Regions from separate parts of the Streptomyces sp. NPDC048411 genome, predicted to be linked through region 2. Evidence: riboswitches for the same ligand, from Rfam matches in the RefSeq annotation. Region 2 holds a riboswitch; the other holds the start of a gene.
The links. Region 2 has a riboswitch for glycine ahead of gcvT (glycine cleavage system aminomethyltransferase GcvT). Riboswitches for the same ligand answer to the same signal wherever they lie in the genome.
Positions count from the first base shown of each region.

Region 1: linked by a shared signal. The riboswitch ahead of gcvP (aminomethyl-transferring glycine dehydrogenase) and the one ahead of gcvT (glycine cleavage system aminomethyltransferase GcvT) in region 2 are both predicted to bind glycine.

Region 1 is NZ_JBEZKL010000035.1:36,802-60,582, reverse strand. It holds gene AB0915_RS15435 (DUF881 domain-containing protein) at 1-703, shown strand, start outside; gene AB0915_RS15430 (small basic family protein) at 700-1,032, shown strand; gene AB0915_RS15425 (DUF881 domain-containing protein) at 1,038-1,826, shown strand; gene AB0915_RS15420 (FHA domain-containing protein) at 2,017-2,790, shown strand; gene AB0915_RS15415 (MerR family transcriptional regulator) at 2,808-3,551, shown strand; gene AB0915_RS15410 (bifunctional nuclease family protein) at 3,605-4,078, shown strand; gene AB0915_RS15405 (MerR family transcriptional regulator) at 4,247-4,864, shown strand; gene AB0915_RS15400 (DNA polymerase IV) at 4,921-6,375, shown strand; gene AB0915_RS15395 (PRC-barrel domain-containing protein) at 6,300-6,680, opposite strand; glycine riboswitch at 6,782-6,879, shown strand; gene gcvP (aminomethyl-transferring glycine dehydrogenase) at 7,074-9,959, shown strand; gene AB0915_RS15385 (DUF5999 family protein) at 10,046-10,252, opposite strand; gene AB0915_RS15380 (hypothetical protein) at 10,593-11,186, opposite strand; gene AB0915_RS15375 (glutamate-cysteine ligase family protein) at 11,667-13,172, shown strand; gene AB0915_RS15370 (CPBP family intramembrane glutamic endopeptidase) at 13,504-14,283, shown strand; gene AB0915_RS15365 (PhzF family phenazine biosynthesis protein) at 14,344-15,165, opposite strand; gene AB0915_RS15360 (methyltransferase domain-containing protein) at 15,252-16,073, opposite strand; gene AB0915_RS15355 (PadR family transcriptional regulator) at 16,208-16,828, shown strand; gene AB0915_RS15350 (SRPBCC family protein) at 16,897-17,328, opposite strand; gene AB0915_RS15345 (hypothetical protein) at 17,407-17,634, opposite strand; gene AB0915_RS15340 (Clp protease N-terminal domain-containing protein) at 17,835-18,386, shown strand; gene AB0915_RS15335 (hypothetical protein) at 18,542-18,712, shown strand; gene AB0915_RS15330 (EamA family transporter) at 18,806-19,813, shown strand; gene AB0915_RS15325 (DMT family transporter) at 19,972-20,928, shown strand; gene AB0915_RS15320 (pyridoxamine 5'-phosphate oxidase family protein) at 20,970-21,665, opposite strand; gene AB0915_RS15315 (aminotransferase class I/II-fold pyridoxal phosphate-dependent enzyme) at 21,701-23,032, shown strand; gene AB0915_RS15310 (DMT family transporter) at 23,108-23,781, opposite strand, start outside.
Region 2 is NZ_JBEZKL010000006.1:683-6,624, forward strand. It holds gene AB0915_RS03850 (enhanced serine sensitivity protein SseB) at 1-178, opposite strand, end outside; gene AB0915_RS03855 (AAA family ATPase) at 324-1,016, opposite strand; glycine riboswitch at 1,176-1,273, shown strand; gene gcvT (glycine cleavage system aminomethyltransferase GcvT) at 1,415-2,530, shown strand; gene gcvH (glycine cleavage system protein GcvH) at 2,600-2,977, shown strand; gene glyA (serine hydroxymethyltransferase) at 2,998-4,257, shown strand; gene AB0915_RS03875 (L-serine ammonia-lyase) at 4,414-5,796, shown strand.

The DNA.
Region 1 (23,781 bases), on a different contig from region 2:
CCTGGGCGCCGCGGAGGCGCGTGTATCGGCGCCGGTCCTCGCCAAGGAACGCGGGGAGCTCATCGAACGTATCGACACGGAGACGTCGGCGGCCGACAAGCTGGAGTCCCAAGTCGACAAAACCCGTGACGACGTGGGCGAGCGGCAACGTAAAGCGTTGGAAAAGCATGGCGGGGACCAGGGCCAGCTCGTGGCGCTGCTCTCCGGGGCGACCGCCGTCAAGGGAACCGGTGTGAAACTTGTCGTCGACGATGCCAAGGGCACCGACCAGGGCGGCGGCGGACCGCGTGAGACCAGTAGTTTCACCGACACGGGGCGGGTGCGCGACCGGGACATGCAACGGGTCGTCAACGGCCTCTGGCAGTCCGGTGCGGAGGCCATCGCCATCAACGGGCAGCGGCTGACGGCCCTGTCGGCGATCCGCGCCGCGGGCGACGCCATACTGGTCGACAACAAACCGCTCGTGCCGCCGTACACGGTGCTTGCGGTGGGGGACGGGAAGCGGCTCAGCACCGCTTTCGAGGACAGTGCCGACGGCCAGTACCTGAGGGCGCTGAAGGACACCTTCGACATCCGGACCAGCATGTCCGTCCAGGACGAGGTGCGCCTCCCGGCTGCGCCCAGCCTCATCGTACGAACAGCAGAACCGAAGGCCGCAGACACCGGCAGTGGTGCGGCAGACACAGGGAAGGGCACATCGTGATCGCCGTACTGGGCCTCGTCGTGGGAGTCGTGGTCGGACTGTTGGTCCGGCCCGAGGTGCCGGCGGTGGTCGAGCCCTATCTCCCGATCGCTGTCGTGGCTGCTCTCGATGCGGTCTTCGGTGGTCTGCGGGCCATGCTCGACGGCATCTTCGTCGACAAGGTCTTCGTGGTGTCGTTCCTCTCGAACGTCGTCGTGGCCGCACTGATCGTTTTCCTGGGCGACAAGCTGGGTGTCGGAGCGCAGCTCTCCACCGGTGTGGTCGTCGTCTTCGGTATCCGCATCTTCTCCAACGCCGCGGCGATCCGCCGGCACGTCTTCCGGGCCTGAGGCCGATGAGCAACGAAGAGCTTCCCCGTGACCAGGAGCGCACCGGCGAGCGGCAGGCTGACATGCCCGAGCAGCTCACCGGGCGCCAGCGGTTGATCGCCGGGCTGTGGCCGCCCCGGGTCACCCGTGCGCAACTCGTCGTGGCGCTGCTGCTGTTCGTCCTGGGGCTGGGTCTTGCGATCCAGGTCCGGTCGAACAGTGACAACAGCGCACTGCGCGGCGCCCGCCAGGAGGATCTGGTCCGCATTCTCGATGAACTCGATGACCGTACGCAGCGTCTTGAGGATGAGAAGCAGCGTCTGGACGATCAGCGTACGGAGCTGGAGAGCAGCTCGGACCAGGCCGAGGAGGCCCGTAAGCAGACCGTGGAGAAGGAACGGCAACTCGGTATCCTCGCGGGCACCGTGGCAGCACACGGGCCCGGGATCACGCTCACGATCAACGATCCGGGCGACGCGGTGCAGGCGGACATGCTGCTCGACGCCCTCCAGGAGCTGCGTGCGGCCGGAGCGGAGGCGATCGAGGTCAACGGGGTGAGGGTGGTGGCCAATACGTACTTCTCCGGTGACGGTGGCGCCATCAAGGTCGACGACCGGTCCATCTCCGGGCCGTACGTCTTCAAAGTGATTGGCAAACCGCAGGATCTGGAGCCGGCGCTGAACATCCCCGGTGGTGTTGTGCAGACCCTGGAGAAGGAGCAGGCGACCGTGCATGTGGCGCAGGCGGACGACATCGTCGTGGACGCCTTGCGACCTGCGGAGCAGCCTGACTACGCTCGGTCGTCGACCCGGTGAGGGCGCCGGGCACGGGGCTCGGAGGACACGGGCAAGAGGTTGCGGGGGGTCGCCGCATCGTAATGGTGGCGCGTGGTGGAAACTGTCGAGTGGATACGGACGTTGTGAAGATGTCCGGGTCGGCAGGTGTGTTCATTCAGGGTTCGTCCTGCCCCACGGGCGGGTCTGTTTCGGTCAAGGGGAATCGCCCGTGAAGTTGTTTGCGAAGTTGTTCGGCAAGAGCGCCCGCGATGACGCGGCCCGCCATCGCGCACCGCGCCATGGCCAGGCCGAGGAGCAGGGCACGGATCGTCCGCTCTTCCGTGACGAGGTGTCGGGTCCGGACGGTGACATTTCGGGTGGAACCGGCGCGTCGTCTGTTGACCCTGCCGGTCCGGGCCGCATAGGTTTCGGGGATCCATCAACCTCAAGTACGGGTGGAGGGTTTGGGTCCATGCCGGTCTGTACGAGGTGCGGCCATCGCAATGCCGAGGCCAGTCGTTTCTGTTCCAACTGTGGTGCGCCGCTTCGGGGAGGCGCGTCTGCGGAGCGTCTTTCGGAGACGACATCGACCATCTCCATCTCCGGTCTTGAGGCTTACGAGGCGGAGGCGACGGGCCAGACGTCCTTGCCCTCCCTCTCACCGGAGGCCCAGGCCGCCGTCGACGCCCTGCCGCTCGGCTCGGCGCTCCTGGTGGTGCGCCGCGGTCCGAACTCGGGCAGCCGCTTCCTGCTGGACAGCGAGCTGACCACGGCCGGCCGCCACCCGCAGAGCGACATCTTCCTCGATGACGTGACGGTCTCCCGCCGTCACGTGGAGTTCCGCCGGAGCCCCGACGGCAGCTTCACGGTCGAGGATGTCGGCAGCCTCAACGGCACCTACGTCAATCGTGAGCGCATCGACTCCGTCGCGCTGTCCAACGGCGACGAAGTGCAGATCGGGAAGTACCGGCTGGTCTTCTACGCAAGCCAGCGGGGCATCTGACCCGTCAGGGAAGGTCCATGCTGAGAACACCGACGGGCGGTGCCGGGCACGGCACCGCCACCGCCGACGACCGGGCCATGAGCATCGGCGCGGTGCTCCTGCAGTTGCGGGACGAATTTCCCGAAGTCACCATCTCCAAGATTCGCTTCTTGGAGGCCGAGGGGCTCGTCGAGCCGCAGCGGACCCCCTCCGGCTATCGCAAATTCCGCCCCGAGGACGTCGAGCGGCTGGCACAGGTGCTGCGGATGCAGCGGGACCACTATCTTCCGCTCAAGGTCATTCGTGAGCACCTGGACGCCCTGGCCCGCGGCGAGCAGGTGCCCCTGCCGGCCGCGGGCGCTCCACGGGACCTGAGCGACGGTTCCTGGGACGGCGAGTCCTGGCGGGCCACCGCGGCCCGGATCGGGCGCGCGGAGCTCCTGGCCGCCGCCGAGGTCACCGAGAGCGAGCTCGAGGAGTGGGAGTCGTACGGGCTCATCGCTCCGACGGCGGAGGGTGGCTACGACGCCGAGACGGTGACCGTTGCCAAACTTGTGGCGGATCTGGGTCGATTCGGTCTGGAACCGCGTCATCTGCGGGCGATGCGTGGGGCTGCGGAACGCGAGGCCGGCCTGATCGAGCAGGTGGTCGCACCTCTGCGCAGACACCGGAATCCGCAGACCAGAGCCCATGCGGAGGCCAAGGCGAAGGAGCTCGCGGAGCTCTCCGTACGGCTTCATTCGGCCCTTGTGCAGACCGCTCTGCGGATCCGGCTCCACTGATCACGGGGGAGCCCGACTACCCAAACCTGCCGAGCACGTCCTAGGGTTGCTGTGTGAACGAGCTCGACGTTGTGGGTGTCCGGGTGGAAATGCCCTCCAACCAACCGATCGTGCTCCTGCGTGAAGTGGGAGGCGACCGGTACCTCCCCATTTGGATCGGTCCTGGTGAGGCGACCGCGATCGCCTTTGCCCAGCAGGGCATGGCTCCGGCCAGGCCGCTGACCCATGATCTCTTCAAGGATGTGCTCGAGGCCCTGGGCCAGGAGCTCACCGAGGTCCGCATCACGGACCTCAGGGAAGGGGTCTTCTACGCGGAGCTGGTCTTCGCCGGCGGGGTCGAGGTGAGCGCGCGGCCGTCCGACGCCATAGCGCTCGCGCTGCGCACCGGCACGCCGATCTACGGCAGTGACGGGGTGCTCGACGACGCGGGAATCTCCATCCCTGACGAGCAGGAGGACGAGGTCGAGAAGTTCCGGGAGTTCCTCGACCAGATCTCGCCGGAGGACTTCGGTACCAACAGCCAGTGACCGTCCAGCAGGGTCGCCGTCAGCGCATTCGACAAGCCCTTCCCGGGAACGGGACACGGCAAACCACCCTCTGGGTGATTATCACTCGGCGTGCCGAGTGTGGCGATCGTTGACGCACCCCAAGCGACTGCCTACCTTCGAGATGGCAGGTCAAGGACGGAGGTCGGCGTGAGAAGCAGCGGCGACGGTACGGCAGCGGGTGGGCCGTACCGGCAGCACGGAAGTACAGCCGACCGCACCATCAGGCAACCGGTTCAACCGGCGGCGATGGCGGGGGACGGGGCGGCAGCGGTCGGCGACATCGGCTATCGCGGGCCGACGGCGTGCGCGGCGGCGGGGATCACCTATCGGCAGCTCGACTACTGGGCACGCACCGGGCTTGTCGAGCCGAGCGTGCGGCCTGCCTACGGATCGGGCACGCAGCGCCTCTACAGCTTCAGGGACGTCGTCCTGCTGAAGATCGTGAAGCGCTTCCTCGACACGGGCGTCGCCCTGCAGAACATCCGCACCACGGTCCAGCATCTGCGGGCCCGGGGGTTCCAGGATCTTGAGCGGATGACGCTCATGAGTGACGGCGCGACTGTCTACGAGTGCTCCTCGCCCGACGAGGTCGTGGATCTGCTCCAGGGGGGCCAGGGGGTCTTCGGTATCGCCGTCGGCGTGGTCTGGCGGGATGTCGACGCCGCACTGTCGCAGCTGCACGGCGAGCGGGTGGACACCGGCGAGACGCTGATCGGCAACAACCCCACCGACGAGCTCGCACGGCGGCGCAACCGCGCTGTCTGACGGGCCGCGGAGCGGGGGCGCGGCGATTGTCAGTGCCGTAGGGCAGCATCGGTGATGTGAGAGCCGCGCCCACCATCCTGCATCTGGACATGGATGCCTTCTACGCCTCGGCCGAGCAGGCGGCGAAACCGAGTCTGCGCGGCAAACCGGTCGTGGTCGGCGGGCTGGGACCCCGTGGGGTCGTCGCCACCGCTTCCTACGAGGCGCGGCGCTTCGGGGTGCACTCGGCGATGCCGACCGCGCAGGCCCGGCGGCTGGCGCCCAACGCCGCCTATCTGGTGCCCCGCTTCACCCTGTACCGGACGGTGAGCGACCAGGTGATGGGGTTGCTGGGGCAACTGTCACCACTGGTGGAGCCGCTCAGCCTGGACGAGGCGTTCGTCGATCTGGAGGCCGGTGGGGCAGCCGACGACACCGCCTCGGCGCGGGCCATCGGCGAGCAGCTGCGCGACGCCATCAGAGCCGTCACCGGACTCACCGGCTCGGTCGGCCTCGCGGGCTCCAAGATGCTGGCCAAGATCGCCTCGGAGGAGGCGAAACCGAACGGGCTGCTGGTCATCGAGCCGGGGACCGAACGGGAACTGCTCGCCCCGATGTCCGTGCGGATTCTGCCCGGCGTGGGCCCTGCCACCGGGGACCATCTGCGGCGGGCCGGGATGACCACGGTCGACGACCTGGCCACGGCCGGCGAGGCGGAGCTCGTACGGCTGCTGGGGAAGGCGCACGGCGTCGCGCTGCATCGCATGGCCCTCGGGTACGACGACCGCCCCGTCGTGGCCGAGCGAGACGCCAAGTCGGTGTCGGTCGAGGACACCTTCGACATGGATCTGCACGACCGGATCCGGGTCAGGGCGGAGGTCGAGCGCCTGGCGGCCCGTTGTGTCCAGCGGCTGCGGGCCGCGGAGCGCTCGGGCCGCACCGTGGTGCTGAAGGTGCGCAGATACGATTTTTCGACGCTCACGCGGTCCGAGACGCTCCGGGGGCCGACGGACGACCCCACAGTGGTCAGAGAGGCCGCTGCGCGGCTGCTGGAGGCTGTGGACACCACCGGAGGGGTGCGGTTGCTCGGGGTGGGCGTCACCGGGCTCGCCGACTACACGCAGGAGGATCTCTTCGCCCAGGCAGCCGGTGAGCGGGCCGCGCCAGAGGTCCCCGCCCGTGAGGAACAGGGCGCGGGCGGCCACGGGGACGAGCCGGCGGACGGGGCGCAGGAGCAGGAGACCGCCGAACAGCTCGCGGCCCGGCGCTGGCCCGCCGGGCACGACGTATGCCATGACACCTTCGGCCACGGCTGGGTGCAGGGCAGTGGGGTGGGCCGGGTGACCGTGCGGTTCGAGGAACCCGGGTCGCCGCCCGGACGGGTGCGGACGTTCCGTGTCGACGATCCGGAGCTGCAGCCTGCCGATTCGCTTCCGCTGGTGAGTGATCCGGCGGACTACTCGTCCTGGCCGGCCAGCCTGCCGAAGTCCCGGTCCGGGCCCGGCTCATCGGGCGGCGAGTCCAGACCGTAGTGCCGGTAGAGCTGAAGCTCCTGTTCCGGCGAGAGATGGCGGCCCACGCCGAAGTCGGGCGCGTCCTTGATCAGCGCACGGTCGAAGGGGATCCGGAGCACGTCGTCGACGAATTCGCTGGGCTCAAGCGGAACGAAGGCGTCCCTGCTGAACAGTCCGGTGCGCACGGCTGCCCACTCGGGTATGCCGGTCGCGTCGTCGAGATACACCTCGTCCACAGTTCCGATCTTGGTGCCCTTGCGGTCGAATGCCTTGCGGCCGATCAGGCTGCGCGGATCGATGTCGGTCTGCACGGTCCCTCCCATTGGTCGCGGCTACTCCACAGGCACTACGAAAGGGCAGATTCGGGCTATCGGCCACTTGAGAATTCCGTCGCGAGCCCCGCTGGTAGGCTGGTGATGGCTGCTGACCCCGTGCGGGAGAGCCTTCCGGAGCGCATCCGGCAGGCGCCGAAGGAGCAAATCCTCCCCGGAATCTCTCAGGCCCCCGTACCGCACGGACGAGGTCACTCTGGAAAGCAGGGCGGGTTTCGTGGCGGCAGCAGCCGGAACGGATCCCTCCCTCACCGACGGTGAAAGCCGGTATGCCCCAGGGCGCACCGGTGAAGCTCTCAGGTTGAGATGACAGAGGGGGAGGCCGTCCGGGCACCCGCGCCGTGGTGCCCCTCGCAGGTCGTGACAGACCAGGAGGCCTCCACCATGACCCCCCGTCGCACTCCGCTCTCCCAGCTGGAGCAGGGCATCCCCTTCGAGCAGCGCCACATCGGCCCCGATGCCGAGGCGCAGGCGAAGATGCTCGCCCAGGTCGGTTACGGCTCGCTCGACGACCTCACCGCGGCCGCAGTGCCCGATGTGATCAAGAGTGCGGAGGCGCTGCAGCTGCCGTCGGCCCGTACCGAGGCCGAGGTCCTCGCCGAGCTCCGCACCCTTGCCGACCGCAACCAGGTGCTCGCCCCGATGATCGGGCTCGGCTACTACGGCACGTTCACCCCGCCGGTGATCCTCCGCAACGTCATGGAGAATCCCGCCTGGTACACGGCCTACACGCCGTACCAGCCGGAGATCTCGCAGGGCCGCCTGGAGGCGCTGCTCAACTTCCAGACGATGGTCGCCGAGCTGACCGGGCTGCCCACCTCCGGCGCCTCGCTGCTCGACGAGGGCACCGCCGCCGCCGAGGCCATGGCGCTCGCCCGACGCGTCGGCAAGGTCAAGGACGGAGTCTTCCTGGTCGACTCCGACACCCTGCCCCAGACCATCGCCGTGATCGAGACCCGCGCCGAGCCGACCGGTGTCGAGGTCGTCGTCGCCGATCTCGCCGAGGGCATCCCCGCAGAGATCGCCGGGCGCGGTGTCTTCGGCGTGCTGCTCCAGTACCCGGGTGCCTCCGGCGCCGTCCGTGACATCAAGCCCGTCATCGAGCAGGCCCACGAGCTCGGCGCGATCGTCACCGTCGCCGCCGACCTGCTCGCCCTGACCCTGCTGACCTCGCCCGGTGACCTCGGCGCGGACATCGCCGTCGGCACCACGCAGCGCTTCGGTGTACCGATGGGCTTCGGTGGACCGCACGCCGGCTTCATGGCTGTGCGTGAGAAGTTCGCCCGCAGCCTGCCCGGCCGCCTCGTGGGTGTCTCCGTCGACGCGGACGGAAACAAGGCCTACCGCCTCGCCCTGCAGACCCGCGAGCAGCACATCCGTCGCGAGAAGGCCACCAGCAACATCTGCACCGCGCAGGTACTGCTCGCCGTGATGGCTGGGATGTACGCGGTCTACCACGGCCCCGACGGCTTGCGGACGATCGCGCAGCGCACCCACCGCTACGCCACGATCCTGGCCGAGGGCCTGCGCGCGGCCGGGGTGGACGTCGAGACCGGCGCCTACTTCGACACGCTCACTGTGCGTGTTCCCGGCAAGGCGTCGGATGTCGTGGCCGACGCCCGTGACCGTGGGGTCAACCTGCGTCTTGTCGATGCCGACAGGGTCTCCCTCGCCTGCGACGAGACCACCACACGTGCGCAGCTCGCCGCCGTCTGGGCCGCCTTCGGCGCCGACGCCGACATCGAGGCGCTGGACGCCGCTGCCGCCGACGCGCTGCCCGAGTCCCTGCTGCGCACCGATGAGATCCTCACCCACCCGGTCTTCCACCAGCACCGCTCCGAGACCGCGATGCTGCGCTATCTGCGCAAGCTCGCCGACCGTGACTACGCGCTGGACCGCGGCATGATCCCGCTCGGCTCCTGCACCATGAAGCTGAACGCGACCACCGAGATGGAGTCGATCACCTGGCCCGAGTTCGGCGCGCTGCACCCGTTCGCGCCGGCCGAGCAGGCGGAGGGCTACCTCACGCTGATCCGTGAGCTGGAGGAGCGCCTCGCCGAGGTCACCGGCTACGACGCGGTCTCCATCCAGCCGAACGCGGGCTCGCAGGGCGAGTTCGCGGGCCTGCTCGCCGTGCGCGCGTACCACCGGGCCAACGGCGACGAGCAGCGGACCGTCTGCCTCATTCCGTCTTCCGCGCACGGCACCAACGCCGCGAGCGCCGTGATGGCGGGCATGAAGGTCATCGTGGTGAAGACCGCCGACGACGGTGAGGTCGACGTCGAGGACCTCCGCGCCAAGATCGAGAAGCACCGCGACGAGCTCGCCGTGCTCATGATCACTTACCCGTCGACGCACGGTGTGTTCGAGGAGCACGTCGCCGACATCTGTGCCGAGGTGCACGATGCGGGCGGTCAGGTGTACGTCGACGGCGCCAACCTCAACGCGCTGGTCGGTCTTGCCAAGCCCGGTCGGTTCGGCGGCGACGTCTCGCACCTGAACCTGCACAAGACCTTCTGCATCCCGCACGGCGGCGGTGGCCCCGGTGTCGGCCCGGTCGGCGTGCGCGCCCATCTGGCGCCGTACCTGCCGAACCACCCGCTGCAGCCCGGCGCGGGCCCCGAGACCGGTGTCGGACCGATCTCGGCCGCGCCGTGGGGCTCGGCCGGTATTCTCCCGATCTCCTGGGCGTACGTACGCCTGATGGGCGGGGAGGGCCTCAAGCACGCGACGCAGGTCGCCGTACTCGCGGCCAACTACATCGCCAAGCGTCTCGAACCGCACTACCCGATTCTGTACACCGGCCCGGCCGGTCTGGTCGCGCACGAGTGCATCGTGGATCTGCGGCCGATCTCCAAGGCGACCGGGGTCAGCGTCGACGACATCGCCAAGCGTCTGATCGACTACGGCTTCCACTCGCCGACCATGTCGTTCCCGGTGGCGGGCACGCTGATGATCGAGCCGACCGAGAGCGAGAACCTCGCCGAGCTCGACCGGTTCTGCGACACGATGATCGCCATCCGCGGCGAGGTCGAGAAGGTGGCCTCCGGCGAATGGAGTGCGGAAGACAACCCGCTGACCAACGCCCCGCACACCGCCGCCATCCTCGGCGGGGAGTGGACGCACGCGTACAGCCGCGAGACGGCCGTCTTCCCGGCCGGAGTCTCGGCCGCCGACAAGTACTGGCCGCCGGTGCGCCGGATCGACGGTGCGTTCGGTGACCGCAACCTCGTCTGCTCCTGCCCGCCGCTGGACGAGTACGACAACTGACCCACCCGTTCGGGTGTGACCCGGACATGCGTCGGGGCCGGTTCGGAGATCTTCTCCGGGCCGGCCCCATTTCTTACGGGCCACGCTCAGGCGGCCTTCATCACCCGGCCGGCGTCCAGCGGCCGGTGCGGAGCGATGATCTGCCCGTCCGGGAGCAGCTCACCGGTGTCCTCGAAGAGCAGGACGCCGTTGCACAGCAGGCTCCAGCCCTGTTCCGGGTGGTGTGCCATCAGGCGTGCGGCTTCCCGGTCGGCTGAGTCGGCTGTCGGGCAAGGTGGCTTGTGCTGGCACATGGCTGGGTTCTTTCGCTGCGTTGTAGTGGGTGTCCTGCGGCTTGATGAGGTGTTCATGGCCGCCCCCCGTATCTGTCGGTCCGGTTCCAGTGTTGCCCCACGGGCGCCAATCCGCAGGGATTTCGCGGCAGCGGTGCTCCTACTCTCATGACGCGTCACCCGGGCGGACGGTTCAACACAACTGCACTGTCCCTTCGGGTGGTTCGGGGTGGCCGGACCGGACTAGTCCGGATGGTCCCGGGGGCGCCCCGCTGTCCCGCGCTGCGTGTCCCGCAGTACTGTGCCCCGCCACCGGAAACGGCGACGGGGCACAGTACTGCGTGCCGGAGGCGGGACGGGGTCAGGCGGGTGAACCGAGCAGGGGGCCGGGGCCGGGGGTGATGCGCAGGGTCATCACGGGGAGTAGATCGGCGACCCGGTGCGCGCGGTGTGCCGCGATACCCGGTGGGGCGGGAGCCAGCGGTACCAGAAGATCGGTGGGGGCGAGGGTGCCACCCGACGGGTCGGCCTCGATGTCCTCGTGCAGCCACAGCGTCAGCATGTAGAGCTCCGGGATCGACAGCAGCCGGGGCTGGTAGCGGGGTGTCACCGTCTCCGTCTGGCGCAGGGCGAGCTCGGTCGATGCGATGTAAGGACCCTCGAAGAAGTGCGAGAAGGCCCAGCCGTCCGGAGTGAGCATGGTGTCGGCCGCGGCGACGGCCCGCTCCGAGCTGCGGATCAGGAAGCGCCACGCGGTCAGCCGGGTGCGTGGTGCGAGCCCGTTCGGGCCGATCCGGTCCAGCACATGGACGGGGAGCGGAAGTTCGGGGCTCAGAGGTCCCTGGACGGACCGGAGAGCCGGGGTGCGGGCCTCGAGGACTGCGGTGGGTGAACCGAGTGCCGCGAGGACGCTGCGCAGTGCAGGCGCGGGAGCCGGGGGAACATGCAGCGGCATAGTGGGTCGCCTCTCACTTCGGAGACACGGTGATGCGTGGGCGGGTGCAGACGGCGCTGTCGGCGTGCGGGGCCAGAGGAGCCGGTGACTGGGCCGGTGCGTCAACTCTCTGCCTCGTCCGCGGAGTTTATACGACACGTGTTCACGCGGTGTTTCCACTAGCCGCCGCAGGTATTGCCGGCAAGGCGGTATCGAGACTTTATTATGCGGAGATTCTGTTGATTCGAGGTGAGCCGCGCAGCCGCTACCTGGTGTTTTTCCGCAGCCGCGGTAGGCCGAATCGCGTCGGCGTTTTCACCACCACCGGCCGGTGGAAAATGCACCGTGCCGCATGCCGTCGGAATGTGCCCGGACGGTCGCCATCAGATTACTGGGTCCGCGCCGTCCATGAGGGCGTTATGGATCACATCCCCTGGGCATTATCGATCGTGACGCGAGCGGCCTGGGCCGCGGGCCGCCCACTTGCGGAGGGACGCTTCGATGGGGGAGAAGGTCGTGGCGGGCGCCTTTGATCTGTCCGATCGGCAGAGGTACCGGAGGAAACTCCACCTGTGCCTGGAGGGGCTGGGGAGGCTCCTGGCGGAGCAGAGGTTCGACCGCCCCCGCAACCTCATGGGCATGGAGATCGAGCTCAATCTGGCGGGTTCGGACGGCCTGCCCCGGATGATGAATGCGCAGGTGCTCGAGCGGATCGCGAGCCGTGATTTCCAGACCGAACTCGGGATGTTCAATCTGGAAGTGAACATAGTTCCGCATCACCTGGCCGGGCGTGTTTTCGATCAGCTGGCCGAGGAGCTCAGGACCGGTCTCGGATATGCGCATCGGAAGGCGGGCGAGGTCGCTGCCGGGATCATGATGATCGGAATACTGCCGACCCTCGGCAGCGCGGACCTGGTCGCGGCGAACCTCTCGGACGTGGACCGCTACACGCTGCTCAACGATCAGATAGTGGCGGCGCGCGGCGAGGATTTTGCCCTCGATATCGAAGGCGTGGAGCGATTGGTCTGCACCGCCACTTCGATCACACCCGAAGCGGCCTGTACATCGGTCCAGCTGCATCTGCAGGTCACCCCGGCGCGTTTCGCGGACGTGTGGAACGCCGCCCAGGCCGTCGCCGCCGTTCAGATCGCCCTCGGCGCCAACTCGCCCTTTCTGTTCGGCAGGGAGCTGTGGCGGGAGTCGCGGCCGCCGCTCTTCCAGCAGGCCACCGACACCAGGCCGCCCGAACTGCAGAACCAGGGGGTGCGCCCGAGGACCTGGTTCGGCGAGCGATGGATCAGCTCGGCGTACGAGCTCTTCGAGGAGAACCTGCGCTACTTCCCGCCGCTGCTCCCGATCTGCGACGGGGAGGACCCGCTGCGGGTGCTCGACGAGGGCGGCGTGCCGGGTCTCCAGGAGCTCGTGCTGCACAACGGTACGGTCTACCGCTGGAACCGGCCGGTGTACGGCCTGGCCGACGGCGTACCCCATCTCCGTGTCGAGAACCGTGTCCTGCCCGCCGGGCCGACCGTCACCGACGTGATCGCCAACGCCGCGCTCTACTACGGCCTGGTGCGGGCGCTCGCCGAGGAGTCCCGTCCGGTGTGGACCAGGCTGCCGTTCGCCGCGGCGGCCGAGAACTTCGACACCGCCTGCCGCCGAGGCATCGACGCCGAGCTGGTCTGGCCCCGGCCGGGGCGGTCGGGCGGGCTGACGCGGGTGGCGGCCGTCACGCTCGTACGGGACGAACTGCTGCTGCTCGCCGCGGCGGGGCTCGACGCCTGGAACATCGAGCCCGCGGACCGCGACCGCTACCTCGGGGTCATCGAGGAGCGCTGCAAACGGCGGGTGAACGGGGCGTCCTGGCAGGTGGACACGTACCACCGGGGGTTGGACGCCGGGCTCGGCCGGGACGCGGCGCTCGCGGCCACCACCCGCCGGTACGCCGAGTTGATGCACTCCGGCGATCCGGTGCACAGCTGGCCGGTGGGTCTCCCCGTGTCGTAGCCCGATGGGTGTGCCTCGGCGTGCCCGGCGTCTGCCGCCTCCGGCCGGTGCCCGCCCGGGCACGGCTGTTCAGTGCGGCGGCGCGGCGGAGAACCGTCCCCGCTGTAATCCGTCGGGTAGTCGTCGGGCAAGCTGTGACGTCCCGTGTCGGTGGTGCCGCTCCTTGAGGATGAACAAGGAAAAAGGGGACCACACCATCGTCAGTGATGGTCGTCCCCGGCCGGTCGCGCATGATTTTCGTACCTGCATTCGAGACCGCAGCGGGACGCGGGGAGTGGGATGAGATGCGAATGCACAACTGAAGGCAGGTGTACAGGTGACGGAGGGGCGCGTGGCTGATTCTTGTCCCCGAGAGGCCGTGTCACGGCGGATCCTGCGGTCCGAAACGGTGCTGGTGCTGGCTCTCTCGCTGGGTGCCAGCGGAGTCTCTGCTCTGATCAGTTTTGTCGGATCACTGACGAAACCAGGGGGTTTGAAGCATCAGGCCGCGACGCTCAACAGTTCATATGCCCCGGGACGACCATGGCTGGATCTCGCTTGGCAGCTCTTCGGCATCGCCACGGCCCTGATCCCCGTGGCGCTGGTGGCGCATCTGCTGACAAGGGAGGGCGCGGGCCTGCGGGCCATCGGCTTCGGCCGGACCAGACCCGGGTCGGACCTGGGGCGCGGCACGGTGATCGCGGCGGGCATCGGCAGCGCCGGGCTGGCCTTCTATCTGGTGGCGCGGGCCGCCGGCTTCAACCTCACGGTGGTTCCGGAGTCGCTGCCCGACGTGTGGTGGAAGTTCCCGGTACTGATCCTCTCCGCACTCCAGAACGCCGTGCTGGAGGAAGTGATCGTCGTCGGGTATCTGCTGCGCAGACTCGGGCAGTTGGGGTGGACGCCGATGGCAGCCCTGGTGGCGAGTTCGGTGCTGCGCGGCTCGTACCACCTGTATCAGGGGATCGGTGGGTTCATCGGCAACATGGTGATGGGCGTCGTCTTCGTGCTGCTGTACCGGCGTTGGGGGCGTGTCGGGCCCCTGGTCGCGGCGCATGCGCTGCTCGACATCGGAGCGTTCGTCGGATACGCGCTGCTGGCCGGCAAGGTGGGGTGGCTGCCCACGCCGTGAGCGGACGGCGCGCAAGCAGGGGGCGTACCGATCATTGCGTACGCCCCCTCGTCTCGTCGGTCAGAACGTGGTCAGCAGTTCTCCGTCGACGACTGTCACCGCGCTGCCCGTCAGCAGTGTGCGGTCACCGCGCAGCGATGTTCGGACCAGACCGGAACGGGCGGAGGCCTGCAGGCCGGTCAGCTCGTCACGGCCGAACCGGGCCGACCAGAAGGGGGCCAGTGCGGTGTGGGCGCTGCCGGTGACCGGGTCCTCGTCGATACCGACCTGGGGGAAGAAGCCGCGGGAGACGTAGTCGTAGCCACGGGCCGGGTCCTCGGCGGCGGCCGTGGCGACGATGCCGCGCCGTGAGCAGGCGGCCAGCGCGGCGAAGTCCGGGGTCAGTCCGCGTACGGACTCCTCGTCGGCCAGTTCGACGAGGAGGTCGCCGATGTGGGCGCCGGTGTCGTGGACGGACAGCGGTTCCGCGCCCAGGGCGACGGCCAGCCCGGCCGGGGTGGAGGCCGGCGTGAGCGGGGCTGTGGGGAAGCCGAGTGTGAGCGAGCCGTCCGGGTGGGCGGTGGAGGTGAGGATCCCGCAGCGGGCGGCGAAGCGCACCGTTCCGCCGGCCGTTCCGGTCGTGCGCAGGACGTGGGCCGTGGCGAGGGTGGCGTGCCCGCACATGTCCACTTCGGTGGCCGGGGTGAACCAGCGCAGCGCCCAGTCCGCCTCTCCGCCCGGCGGCAGGGGGTGCGCGAAGGCGGTCTCGGAGAGATTCATCTCCAGAGCGACCTGCTGGAGCCGGTCGGCTTCGGGGAAGGTGTCGGAGTCCAGGAGCAGGACGGCTGCGGGGTTGCCGGTGAACGGGCGGTCGGTGAACGCGTCGACGATTCGGATCCTCATGGGATGACCGTAGAGGTTCTGGAGAGCGGCGGACCAAGGCCAATTCCAGGCCGCCGGCCTGGGATTCCGAGAGCCGCACCGGGGCGCTACGGCCGGCGCCCCCACGCGGAGACGAGCGGAGCGGTGGCCAGGTCGAGGCGTCCGGTGGCGACGTTCTTCAGGTGCCGGTCGATCTCCTCCTCGGTGGCGAGACCCGACGTCACGAGCCGGTCGCGGATCTGGCGCACGGTGGCGGCCTCAAGGACGGTGCACGCCGGTGAGGTGATAGGGAAGTACGCATCGGCCTGCACATCGTCCAGACCCGCCTCGCGCAGCAGCCGGGGCAGGGTCCGGCCGTAGGCGAGGTCTGCACCGCGGGCCGCCATGAGTTCGCGGAAGCCTGACCGGAGGCGATTGGCGAGGCGCTGTTCGGGGCCCGACTCGTCCGGGCACAGCAGCGGCTGCAACCCGGGGTCGGCGTCCTCCAGGAGGAGTGCACCACCGGGCCGCAGCGCCTGAATCATGCGGCGCAGCGCCTCGGCACGGTCGGTGACGTGTACCAGGACCAGCCGGGCATGGACCAGGTCGAAGCTGCCGGGAGGCGGGGGATCGGCGGCGACATCGTGGCGCAGTACCTCGACGACGTCGTCCGCGGCGCCCTGCGCCCACGACACATCGATGTCCGTCGCGACCACGGCGCCGGTCGGACCGACTCGCGCGGCCAGGCCGGCGGGAACGGAGGGGCCGCCGGCTCCGACCTCCCAGCAGCGCATGCCCGCGGTGATACCGAGCCGGTCGACATGCCGGAAGGTCACCGGGTCGAAGAGTTCGGCGAGGGCGCCGAAGCGGATGCCCGCCTCGTTCTGCCGGTTGTCGAGCAGGTAGCCGTGGTCCGGGCCGTGCCCGTGCTCCGGGCCGGGTGCAGTCATGTCGCATCGCCCTCCGTCGTGTGCGCCTCGGGGCAAGTATGCAAGGCAAGGTCCTTCCGAAGCGATTGTCGTAAGAGCGATTCCGATATATCGTTGACGCATCGCGACAGATCAGCGATGGGAGGAGCGTAGCGATGCGTTCACATGGACACGAGCATGAGCACGGACATGGGCGCTGCGGGCCCGGTCATCACGGTCGGGGTGACTTCGAGGGCCGCCGTGCCGCATTCGGGCAGTTCGGACCCCCGTTCGGCGGTGGCCCCTTCGGTGGCGGCCCCTTCGGCGGGGGGCGCGGTCGCGGTGGCGGCCGGGGAAGGGCGCGGCGTGGTGACGTACGGGCTTCGATCCTGGCGCTGCTGAAGGACCGGCCGATGCACGGGTACGAGATGATCCAGGAGATCGGCGAGCGCAGCGGCGGGGCCTGGCGGCCCAGCCCCGGCTCGGTCTATCCGACCCTTCAGCTGCTGGAGGACGAGGGGTTGATCGTCAGCGCGAGCGAGGGCGGCAAGAAGCTGTTCACGCTCACCGACGCCGGCCGCGCCGAGGCGGAATCCGGGCCCGACGCGCCATGGGAGGAGGCCGGGCGCGGGATCGACTGGGAGAGCGTCAACGAGATCCGGCAAGCCGGCTTCGGTTTGATGGAGGCATTCGGCCAGGTCTGGAAGACCGGCTCGGCCGATCAGCGCCAGAAGGCGCTGTCGCTGATCAATGACGCCCGGAAGAAGCTCTATCTGATCCTTGCCGACGAGCAATGACCCGAGGAGTGGTCCCGGCGAAGGGCCCTGTGGCTGAGCCGCGGGGCCCTTCGTTCGTCCGGTGGTGGTCAGGCGGCGACCAGGCCGCCCAGCTTGCGCAGCGACTCCACGAGTGCGGCGGTCGCCGAGTCCTTGAGCTTGCCCGCCATCAGGGAGACCGCGGCTCCGGTGAACTCTCCGTCGATCCGGACCATGGTGGCATCGCCGTCGGGTGTCAGTGAGTAGCGCATCGCCAGATCGACACCCATCGGCCCCTTGCCCTTGGTGGTCAGCAGTCGGGCGGTCTCCAGCTCCGCCACGGTCCAGGTCACCTCGGCGGGGAAGCCCATGAGCTTCATGTTCTCCTCGTAGGTGGCCGCGAGTTCGAGTGTGGCCGGGCCGCCCTTGGGGAAGCTGGTGTGGGTGGCGTTCCACTGGCCGTACGTGGTGAAGTCCGTCAGCTGGGCCCAGACCTTCTCGGCCGGCGCTTCGACGCGCGTTTCGGCACTGACTTCGGCCATGCGACCACCCCTTCTCGTCGGGTTACCGTGTCGCGGAACGTAGCCGTAGTGGCGAAAACATTCAATACTGATGAACTGTCAGATCTGTTGGATCCGCTCTGTGTGCCGGATTGGCGCCGCGTCGAGCCGGTCGGCGATGCGAGGGTGCAGGCCGTCGGCGTGGCAGTGGAACGCCGCCCGGAACGGGTTGGCGGGCAGGGCGTCACGGAGAGCGTGGACGCGGTGGACGTACTCCCGTCCGTCGATCGCCGGCAGGGCGACCGATCGGCTCGCCTCTGGTGCTCCTTTCCGGTCGCCGCCGTACACGTGGTGTGGGGGACCTGTGCGGGCGGCTCGCGGAGCGCAGGGCAAGGCGGCGCGCGCCGTTTCCGGCAATCGGATCCGCGAATGACGAGATCTCATCCGTAAGGAGGAGGAACCGCTCTGGTGTCCCCAACTTCGGCGGGATGTGTAAATGGGCCCTTCCGGGGATGCTCAGGCACCCAGGGACTGATGGGGTGAGAGGTGTGCAAAACCGGACGCCGCAGATTCCTCAGCAGCCCGCACCGAACCGCGCTGAACCCGGAGCCACACTCACCGTGGAACTGGCCTCGGTGGTGACGGGTGCCCGCAGGCGCGCCCTGCGCGACGGTGACCGGCAGATCGACACGGCTCATCTGCTGCATTCCCTCATCGAGTCGGATCCAGAGGTCCGCACCGCCTTCGAGGGCGGACCGCAGCTCGCGAAGGTGCTCGGCTACCTCGTGCAGCGCTCCATCGGTTACGGGCTTCGCTGGCAGGGCACCGTGGAGGACTCCGGCGCGGTTCCGGTCGTCACTCAGATGGCGGCCGAGGCAGGGGACGCAGGGGTGGAGGGCTGGTCGCCCTCGGCTCTGTCGGCGATGGCCGGTGCCAGGGAGCGCGCGGAGCTTCGCGGGGACGTGCGGGCCGGCGGGCTCGATCTGCTCGCGGCACTGGCCGCCGACCCGGAATGCAGGGCTGTCGAGGTGCTGGAGCGGGCCGGTGTCGATGCGGTGCGGCTCGCCGGCCGGATCGTCGATGCGCCGGGCGGGGGCTGACAGCCCCTCGTCGCGCGGGCGCCTCGGCGTGGCGGTTTCCGCCAGGGTGTTGCCGGCCCGCCATGGCGGTGGTGCGGTGGCTCTGTCAGGGCTGTGATGGCCGGTCGTTTCCGTGCGGGGGCTCCGTCAGTGCTGTGAGAGCGGGTCGCAGCAGGATGGCCAGATGGTCGGCCGGGGTGCCGCGGTGGGCGTCGATGCCGGTCGGCGGTTCCGCCTTCACCATCCCCGGACTGCCGGTACTCCACATCCGGGACGGACTGATCACGCGGGTACGCGACTACCTGGACGGGCTGGCCGTCGCCCGGATCGGAGAGCGCGTGCGGTAGTGCGACAGTCAGGGGCCGCGGTGGTATCGGTGTGTTACGCGCGACAGCGGTCACCGGGGTGACGCTCATGACGGCAGCTGTCATGATGTGCCGATGCACGCGTCTCAGGGGAGAAGCGCCGGCCTGGGACTAGCCCTGGCCTCGGCGTTCGCATTCGGTGGTTCCGGGGTGGCGGCCAAGCCGCTGATCGAGGCAGGGCTCGACCCGCTCCATGTGGTATGGCTACGGGTGGCGGGTGCCGCCCTCGTCATGCTTCCCGTGGCGTGGCGTCACCGGGATCTCGTACGCAGCCGTCCCGTGCTGCTCCTGGGCTTCGGCCTGCTCGCCGTCGCGGGCGTCCAGGCCTGCTACTTCGCCGCGATCTCCCGTATACCCGTCGGTGTCGCGCTGCTGGTCGAATATCTGGCGCCCGCGCTCGTCCTCGGCTGGGTCCGGTTCGTGCAGCGCCGTCCTGTCACTCGGGCCGCCGCGGTCGGCGTCGTTCTCGCGGTCGGCGGTCTCGCCTGTGTGGTCGAGGTGTGGTCCGGGCTGAGCTTCGATGCGGTCGGGCTGCTGCTTGCCCTCGGTGCCGCCTGCTGTCAGGTCGGCTACTTCGTCCTCTCGGACCCGGGGAGCGGGGACACGGCGGCGGGCGCGGAGCCTCCGCATCCGGTCGGTGTCATCGCGTACGGACTGTTGATCGGTGCAGCCGTCCTCACGGTGGTGGCACGGCCCTGGGGAATGGACTGGTCGGTCCTCGGCGGCAGCACCGGCATGAACGGCGCGGAGGTTCCCGCCTGGTTGCTGCTCGGCTGGATCGTGCTGCTCGCCACCGTCATCGCCTATGTGACCGGCGTGATCTCGGTACGGCTGCTGTCTCCTGCGGTGGCGGGTGTCGTTGCCTGCCTGGAGGCGGTCATCGCTACCGTGCTCGCCTGGGTGCTGCTCGGGGAACATCTTGCAGCGCCGCAGCTCATCGGCGGCGCCATGGTGCTGATCGGTGCGTTCATCGCCCAGTCGTCGACGCCCAAGGCCCCCTCCGGCCCCGTGGCGTCGGGGGTGGGCGCGGGAGGCGACCGGGATGCCGTCGAGGAGTTGTCCGCCCGCCCTGCCGCCACGTAAGGTGCCGATCATGCATCTCACTGTGCTTCCGCCGCCCGCCGCCTGACGCGGGCCGCCACTCCTGACGAAGACCAGGCTCGGGAAGGCCCCGAGCGGATCGTCGCTGCCCGCGTGCCGAGCCGAGCGACCACCATCTGTTTTCTTCAGGAGAAGTGCACGTGCCGAATCCTGCCTCCCGCCTGCCCGTCGGGCGGAGCCTGTTCTATCTGATCGTCGCCGGGGTGGCCTGGGGGACCGCGGGGGCTGCCGCCTCGCTGATCTTCCGGGTCAGCGATCTCGGCCCTCTCGCCCTCTCGTTCTGGCGCTGCGTCGGCGGTCTCGTGCTGCTGCTCGCCGCGCTCGTGCTGCGGCCACGACGCGCAGCAGTCTCCGCCGAGTCGCGGCGGCGCCGTCTGCTGCGCATCCTCGGGACCGGCCTCGGCCTCACCCTGTTCCAGAGCGCCTACTTCGCGGCCGTCGAAGCGACCGGTCTCGCGGTCGGGACCGTCGTCACCCTCGGCGCCGGGCCCGTACTCATCGCCGTCGGCGCGCGGCTGACCATGGGGGAGCGGCTCGGCGGCGGGGGGCTCGCCGCGGTGCTGGGCGCGCTCGCCGGGCTCGCCGTGCTGGTGCTCGGCGGTGAAGGCGCTGCGGTGCGTCCTGCCGGGGTCGCACTGGCGCTGCTCTCCGCCTCCGGATACGCCGCCATCACCCTGCTGACCCGGTGGCTCGGCCGCGACGGCGGTGGCTCGGACCCGCTCGCCACCAGCGCGTGGGCCTTCGGGATCGGTGCGCTCGGGCTGCTGCCGATGGCGGCTGCGGAAGGACTTGTGCCGCACACCGCGGACGCCGCCCAGGTGGTGTGGCTGCTGGTGTACGTGGCGGCCGTCCCTACCGCGCTCGCCTACGCCCTCTACTTCGCGGGCGCTGCGGTGGTGCGGGCCGCCACGGTGTCCGTGATCATGCTGCTCGAACCGGTGAGTGCCGCGGTCATCGCTGTCGTCGTGCTCCGGGAGCAGCTCACCGCGGCCACGGTGGCCGGCACGCTGCTGCTCCTCACGGCGGTCGCGGGGCTCGCCGTCGCTGAGACGCGCAGTGCGGCGAGTGCCCGCCGCCGGGCAGCCGTTCCCGTCTGACGGTGCCGGGGGCGGCCACCGGTGGTGGCCGCCCCCGGGCATCAGAGAACGGTCAGATAGTCGGGCACCGCGATAGCCGGATCGAGGTCGTCCGACGGCTGCGGCGCATGGTAGCCGCGGGCCAGCGGAACGACGCCCGCCCAGTGCGGCAGCGCGAGATCGTCCGGATCGTCGTTCGGGCCTCCGGTGCGCACCTTTGCGGACACCTCGTCGAGGTCCAGCCGGATCACGGCCGTCGCGGCGAGCTCCTTGGTGTTCGCCGGGCGGGAGTCCGCGGTCCGGCCCGGGACGACATGGTCGACGATCGCGTCGAGCGCGGTACGCCGCTCCTCCGGGTCGGTCACCGTGCGGGCGATGCCGTGGACCACCACGGAGCGGTAGTTGATCGAGTGGTGGAAGGCGGAGCGGGCCAGCACCAGCCCGTCGACATGCGTCACCGTGAGGCAGACGGGCAGGCCGGGGTCCGTCTCGCCGGCCTGCCGAAGCGGCCGCGAGCCGGTCGAGCCGTGTATGTACAGCCGCTCGCCGATCCGGCCGAAGAGCGTGGGCAGGACGACCGGTGCGCCGCCGCGGACGAAGCCGAGATGGCAGAGGTAGGCCTCGTCGAGTATCGAGTGGACCAGCTCCCGGTCGTACGAGGCCCGCTCCCGGGAGCGGGTCGGGACGGTCCGCTCGGTCGGTTCGTACGGGGCTGCTGCCTCCGGGCCCGTGGTCTGCGGCGGTGCGGTGTCCGGCATGGCCAACTCCATTGCACTAGTGCATAATCGTCTTTGTGCTAGAAGAGTATCGGATCGTCGGGCGGCGTGCATCGGAGATTGCCGCGAGTGTCGAGCGAGCAGTCGGGTCGGGTGAGCTCGCGCCCGGGCAAGTGCTGCCGCCCATGCGCGAGTTGGCCGCCCAATTGGAGGTCAATCCGAATACGGTCGCGGCCGCCTACCGCACCCTTCGCGAGCGCGGGGTGATCGAGACGGCCGGTCGCCGGGGGAGTCGGGTGCGTCCGCGCCCCGCCAGTACGGCGCGTGGCTCGCTCCGGGTCGAGGCGCCGCCCGGGGCTCGCGATCTGGGAGAGGGGAACCCTGATCCGGCGTTGCTGCCACCACTGGACGAGGCGTTCGCGGCGGCCACGCGGGCGTATGCGGAGCGGCCGGGGATGTACGGAGAAGCGCCGGTGGACCCGGAGTTCGCCGCACTGGCACGCGCCGCCCTCGATGCCGACGGGGTGCCGGCCGGGCCCGTGGCCGTCACCTCCGGATCCTTGGACGCGATCGAGCGGGTGCTGGTCGCTCATCTCAAGCCCGGTGACGCGGTCGCCGTCGAGGACCCCGGCTGGGGCTCCCTGCTCGATCTCGTACCGGCGCTGGGTCTGCGTCCCGTGCCGCTCCCTGTGGACGACGAGGGGCCATTGCCCGATGCCGTCGAAGGGGCGCTCAGCGCCGGTGCCCGTGCACTCGTGGTGACGGACCGTGCGCAGAATCCGACAGGTGCCGCTGTCGGGGCGGCGCGCGCCGAGGAGTTGCGCCGCGTTCTCGCCGGTCACCGCGGAGTGCTGCTGATCGAGGACGATCACGGGCACGCCATCGTCGATCTGCCGCTGCATCCGCTGGCGGGTGTCACGGACCGGTGGGCGTTCGTGCGGTCGGTCGCCAAGGCGTACGGGCCCGATCTGCGGGTTGCCGTGCTGACCGGGGACGCGGTCACGGTCGACCGGGTCCTGGGGCGGCAGGGGCTGGGGCCCGGCTGGGTCAGCAGGCTCCTGCAGCGGGCAGTGGCGCACCTGCTGACTTCGGGCGCCGTCGACACCGACGCGGTCGCCCGGTCGTACGGGGAGCGGCGGGACGCGCTCGTCCGGGCGCTGAAGGAGCGCGGTGTCGAGGCACACGGCCGCAGCGGTATGAATGTGTGGGTGCCGGTGAGCGACGAGACCGGGACCGTCGCCCGGCTGCTGGGCGCGGGCTGGGCGGTGGCGCCCGGGGCGAGGTTCCGGCTCGCCGCACCGCAGGGGGTCCGGCTCACCGTGTCACCGCTCACCGCGGCCGACATCGAGCCGCTGGCGGATGCGGTGGCGGCAGCGGCAGGACCGCTCCGCCCGATGAATTACGGCTGAGCCGGGTGGCGTTCGGGGGGACGGGGTGAGCGGTTCGGGCCCGGACGCGGTGGTCCGACGGGGCGGGGTGAGCGGTCAGGACTTGGGCTTACGGGCTCTGCTCTGAGTCAGGGCGGCGCCCGTCAGGACGATCACGGCGCCGACCGGGGTGTTCCAGGTCAACTGTTCGCCGAGCAGGGCGACCCCGGCCGCGGTGGCGATGACCGGAATGAAGTACGTGACCATCTGCGCGGTCGTCGGTCCGACCTCCTCGACCAGGCCGTACTGCATCAGCACCGCAAGGCCCGTACCGAGCGCCCCCAGCGCGACGACGGCGAGCGTCGGCAGCAGGGGGAAGCCTTCCGGGGCCGACGTGAACAGAGGGGTGACCAGGGCGATCTGCACGGTGCCGAGGAAGAGCTGGCTTCCGGTCAGGGCGAGGGTGGACGACCCGCTGCCCGCCAGGGTCCTGCGGACGTAGATCCAGCCGACCGGGTAGCTGAGGGAGGCGAGGAGTGCCATCGCCGTGCCGCTGAAGTCCAGCCCGGAGAAGCCCTGCCAGGCGCCCAGCACCGTCAGCACACCGAGGAAGCCGAGGCCGAGTCCCGCCACGCGGCGACGGGTCGGCCGGTCCTCGGAGAGCGCGACGAGGGACAGCGCCATGCCCCACAGCGGCGAGGTGGCGTTGCAGATGCCGGCCAGTGTCGACGGGATGGTCTGTTCAGAGTAGGCGAAGAGCGAGAACGGCAGCGCGTTGAGGAAGAACGCGG
Region 2 (5,942 bases):
ACGGGGCATCGGGGCCCCCGCCGTTGGGAAGCGGCACCCAGAGGTGACCGCGGCTGAGCACTTCGACGAGCCGGCCGCCCGCCTCCGGGCTGCCGAGCGAGGCAACCAGCACCTCTTCGAGCTCATTGGCCGGCCATCCGCTCTGCGGATGGTTCTGGACCGGTGCCGGAATGTCCACTGCGCTGCTTCCCCTTCTCACCCAAGCCTTGCCGCAGAACAGTAACTCCGGCGCGCCCCTCCGCGCTGACGGACGACCGGCTACCGGCGCCTCTCCTGCGCGGATCATGCGGGGCGCGCGGGGCCTGATCCGAAAAGAAGGACCCTCAGGGCAGTCCCGCCCCTCGGGCGTCGACGAACGTGATGCACGCCAGCATCCCGGCCGCCTCCCGGTCCAGCAGCACCGCCGAGGAGCAGCCGAGCGGCAGGTCGCCCGCCTCGGTGTCCCGCAGCAGCCGGCCGACGGCCCTGCGGTGCCGGGCGAAGGCGTATCCGGAGACTCCGCGCCCACGCTCGCGCTGGCCCTCCCTGGCCTCCTGGGAGGTGACGTCGAGCAGCACGAGATGCAGCGTGCGGCCGCAGCGCCGGGCGTGCCGGGCCAGCCAGCCCCGCACCCATGCCTGGGTCCCGCAGTCGTGGACGACGACGGACTCACCGGAGCACAGCGCCCGCCAGAGTCCCCAGTAATGGGCGACGCGGACCAGCGGGCGGTAGAGGGCGTACGGGAGTAAGCGGGGCACCCGCTGCGCCCAGCGGTCCCGGGTGTCCTGGGAGTCGATGGCCCGTACGGCCACAGCCCGCCGGATCAGTGTCGACTTTCCGCCTCCGGGCAGCCCGGAGACCACCACCACATCGCCTGTCGCGAAATGGAGCCCGCGCGGGCTGCGCCCGGCGCGCTCGCGCAGGTCCCGCACGACGGGTGCATGCGTGCCGGGCAATTCCCGGGCGCGTGCTCCCGGCTGCGCGGGCATCGCGCCGTGCGCGACCCCCGCGGTCGTCGCGTACCGCTGCAACGTCATCGCCCTCCCCCTGTCGGGTCACCCACGTCTGCCCAAGAAGTGTAAAGAAAAGGTAATGCGAGACAACCGTCCCACTACTTGTTCCGTGCATCGGGTACCGACGCCCCACTCTTCCGGAATGCGTGCGATGATGACCCGGCCAACTGCATAAAGGCCGCTTGAATCCGCGCGGGAGAGCTCCGGCCACAGTGTGTGCCGGGCGCCGAAGGAGCAAGATCCTCCCTTGAATCTCTCAGGCCCCGTACCGCGTGGATGAGGCAGATCTGAAAAGCGAGTCGCCCCGCGGCTCCACCCAAGGTGCAAGCCGAACCCCCCGGGGTCTCTCGGCGAACCTCTCAGGTTCCGATGACAGATGGGGAGGGGATCGTCCTCGTCGTCATGCCCTGGGAGCCACACCTATGAGCAACGCCCCCCGCCTCACCGCCCTCGACGCCCTGCATCGCTCGCTGGGCGCGACCATGACCGACTTCGCCGGCTGGGACATGCCGCTGCGCTACACCAGTGAGCGCGACGAGCACAACGCGGTGCGCACGAAGGCGGGTCTCTTCGACCTGTCGCACATGGGTGAGATCACCGTCACCGGCCCGCAGGCCGCGGCGTTCCTGAACTTCGCGCTGGTCGGCAACATCGGCACCGTAGCCGTCGGCCGCGCCCGCTACACGATGATCTGTGCCGAGGACGGCGGCATCCTGGACGACCTGATCGTCTACCGGCTGGGCGAGACCGAGTACATGGTCGTCGCCAACGCCGGGAACGCCCAGATCGTGCTGGACGCGCTGACTGCCCGCGCCGACGGGTTCGACGCCGAGGTGCGCGACGACCGCGACGCGTACGCGCTGCTCGCCGTCCAGGGCCCCGAGTCCCCCGCCATCCTGGCCTCGGTCACCGACGCCGACCTGGACGGTCTGAAGTACTACGCGGGCCTGCCCGGCACCGTCGCCGGTGTGCCCGCGCTCATCGCCCGTACCGGTTACACCGGCGAGGACGGCTTCGAGCTGTTCGTCGCCCCCGAGCACGCAGAGCAGCTCTGGCAGGCCCTCACGGCAGCGGGCGCCTCCCGTGGCCTGATCCCGTGCGGTCTGTCCTGCCGCGACACGCTGCGCCTGGAGGCGGGCATGCCGCTGTACGGGCACGAGCTGACCACCGAGCTGACCCCGTTCGACGCCGGTCTCGGCCGGGTCGTGAAGTTCGAGAAGGAGGGCGACTTCGTCGGCCGGAAGGCCCTGGAGGCCGCCGCCGAGCGCGCCGAGACCGCCCCGCCGCGCAAGCTCGTCGGTCTGATCGCCGAGGGCCGCCGGGTGCCGCGCGCCGGCTACCCCGTTGTCGCCGAGGGCCAGGTCGTCGGCGAGGTCACCTCCGGCGCCCCGTCGCCGACGCTCGGCAAGCCGATCGCCATCGCGTACGTGGACGCCGCGCACGCCGCGCCCGGGACCACGGGCGTCGGAGTGGACATCCGTGGCAGCCACGAACCGTACGAGGTCGTTGCCCTGCCGTTCTACAAGCGCCAGAAGTGACGCAGTCGCGTCTCACAGCGTAAGACCACCGTTCATCAGCACTCCCCCGCGTACAGGAGAATTCAGGTCATGAGCAACCCCCAGCAGCTGCGTTACAGCAAGGAGCACGAGTGGCTGTCGGCCCTCGAGGACGGTGTGGCCACGGTCGGCATCACCGAGTTCGCGGCCAACGCGCTCGGTGACGTCGTCTACGCCCAGCTCCCGGAGGTCGGTGACACGGTGACCGCGGGCGAGACCTGCGGCGAGCTCGAGTCGACCAAGTCCGTCAGCGACCTGTACTCGCCGGTGACCGGCGAGGTCACCGCCTCCAACCAGGACGTCGTGGACGACCCGTCGCTGGTGAACTCCGCTCCCTTCGAGGGCGGCTGGCTGTTCAAGGTACGCGTCGCGGAGGAGCCGAAGGACCTGCTCTCCGCCGACGAGTACACCGAGTTCTCCGGCAACTAAAGACTCCAAGGGACCACCTGATGTCGCTTCTCAACTCCTCCCTCCACGAGCTGGACCCGGACGTCGCCGCCGCCGTCGACGCCGAGCTCCACCGTCAGCAGTCCACCCTCGAAATGATCGCCTCGGAGAACTTCGCTCCGGTCGCGGTCATGGAGGCCCAGGGCTCCGTCCTCACCAACAAGTACGCCGAGGGCTACCCGGGCCGCCGCTACTACGGCGGCTGCGAGCACGTCGACGTGGTCGAGCAGATCGCCATCGACCGGATCAAGGCGCTGTTCGGCGCCGAGGCCGCCAACGTCCAGCCCCACTCGGGTGCACAGGCCAACGCCGCCGCGATGTTCGCGCTGCTGAAGCCGGGCGACACGATCATGGGTCTGAACCTGGCCCACGGCGGTCACCTGACCCACGGCATGAAGATCAACTTCTCCGGCAAGCTCTACAACGTGGTCCCGTACCACGTCGACGACACCGGCGTCGTGGACATGGCCGAGGTCGAGCGCCTGGCCAAGGAGTCCAAGCCGAAGCTCATCGTCGCCGGCTGGTCCGCCTACCCCCGTCAGCTGGACTTCGCCGCCTTCCGCCGCATCGCGGACGAGGTCGGCGCGTACCTGATGGTCGACATGGCGCACTTCGCCGGCCTGGTGGCCGCGGGTCTGCACCCGAACCCGGTGCCGCACGCCCACGTCGTCACGACCACCACGCACAAGACCCTCGGCGGTCCGCGCGGTGGCGTCATCCTGTCGACGCAGGAGCTCGCCAAGAAGATCAACTCTGCCGTCTTCCCGGGTCAGCAGGGTGGTCCGCTGGAGCACGTGATCGCGGCCAAGGCGGTCTCGTTCAAGGTCGCGGCGACCGACGAGTTCAAGGAGCGCCAGCAGCGCACCCTGGACGGCGCCCGCATCCTCGCCGAGCGTCTGGTGCAGCCGGACGTCACCGAGGTCGGCGTCTCCGTCCTCTCCGGCGGTACGGACGTGCACCTGGTCCTCGTCGACCTGCGCAACTCGGAGCTGGACGGCCAGCAGGCCGAGGACCGGCTCCACGAGCTCGGCATCACGGTCAACCGGAACGCCATCCCGAACGACCCGCGGCCGCCGATGGTCACCTCGGGTCTGCGGATCGGCACGCCGGCCCTGGCCACCCGTGGCTTCCAGGCCGAGGACTTCACCGAGGTCGCCGAGATCATCGCGTCGGCACTCAAGCCGTCGTACGACGCCGACGACCTCAAGGCCCGCGTGACCGCGCTGGCCGAGAAGTTCCCGCTGTACCCCGGCCTGAAGTAGTCCGGGTCACTTTTTGCACGTTTGGGGCGGGGCACCACGCACACTGGACAGTGAGCGCGGTGCCCCCACCCTTGTCCCGCCGCTCTTCGGACCGACCGGTCCGTACCGCACCGCCCGGCAGACAACGGCGTCTACCAACCTCTTAGGAGTCACACCGTGGCCATCTCGGTCTTCGACCTGTTCTCGATCGGCATCGGCCCGTCCAGCTCCCATACGGTCGGCCCGATGCGCGCGGCCCGCATGTTCGCGCGCCGCCTGAAGAACGAGGGCCTGCTCGCCCACACCGTTTCCATACGCGCCGAGCTGTTCGGCTCGCTCGGCGCCACCGGCCACGGTCACGGCACGCCCAAGGCCGTCCTGCTCGGCCTGGAGGGCGAGTCCCCCCGTACCGTCGACGTGGAGTCCGCCGACGACCGGGTGGACGCGATCCGCTCCTCGGGCCGGATCAACCTGCTGGGCATGCACGAGATCGACTTCGACGCCGACGAGCAGCTGGTCCTGCACCGCCGAAAGGCGCTCCCCTACCACGCCAACGGCATGACGATCTTCGCGTTCGACCGCGACGGCGCCCCACTGCTGGAAAAGACCTACTACTCCGTCGGCGGCGGCTTCGTCGTCGACGAGGACGCCGTGGGCGAGGACCGGATCGTCCTCGACGACACCGTCCTGAAGTACCCCTTCCGCACCGGCGACGAACTGCTGCGGCTCTCCCGCGACACCGGCCTGTCGATCTCCTCCCTCATGCTGGAGAACGAGCGGGCCTGGCGGACGGAGGAGGAGATCCGCTCCGGTCTGCTGGACATCTGGCGGGTCATGCAGGCATGCGTATCGCGCGGCATGGCCCGCGAAGGCATCCTCCCCGGTGGCCTGAAGGTCCGCCGCCGCGCCGCGAACACCGCACGGCAACTGCGCGCCGAGGGCGACCCGCAGGCCCACGCGATGGAGTGGATCACCCTCTACGCGATGGCGGTCAACGAGGAGAACGCCGCGGGTGGCCGCGTCGTCACCGCCCCGACCAACGGCGCAGCCGGCATCATCCCGGCCGTGCTGCACTACTACATGAACTTCGCGGCGGGCGGCGCCACCGAGGCCGAGAAGGAGGACAGCGTCGTCCGCTTCCTCCTCGCGGCCGGTGCCATCGGCATGCTGTTCAAGGAGAACGCCTCCATCTCCGGCGCCGAGGTCGGCTGCCAGGGCGAGGTCGGCTCCGCCTGCTCGATGGCCGCGGGAGCGCTCGCCGAGGTCCTCGGCGGCTCCGCCGAACAGGTCGAGAACGCCGCCGAGATCGGCATGGAGCACAACCTGGGCCTGACCTGCGACCCGGTCGGCGGTCTCGTCCAGATCCCCTGCATCGAGCGCAACGGCATGGCGGCGGTCAAGGCGGTCACGGCTGCGAAGATGGCGCTGCGCGGCGACGGCACCCACAAGGTCTCTCTCGACAAGGTCATCAAGACCATGAAGGAGACGGGCGCGGACATGAGCGTGAAGTACAAGGAGACCGCGCGCGGCGGGCTCGCGGTGAACATCATCGAGTGCTAGTCAGATTGGCCCTGACCAGTGCGTTTGTATCTTTCAGCACTGTCAGGGCCTTCCCTGCTTACGCGGCGGAAAGTCCCTGAAAACGCCCTGGGGCAGACGTGAAAGTCCCTGAAAAGTCCCTGGGATATCCCCCTGGAAGGGGCTTT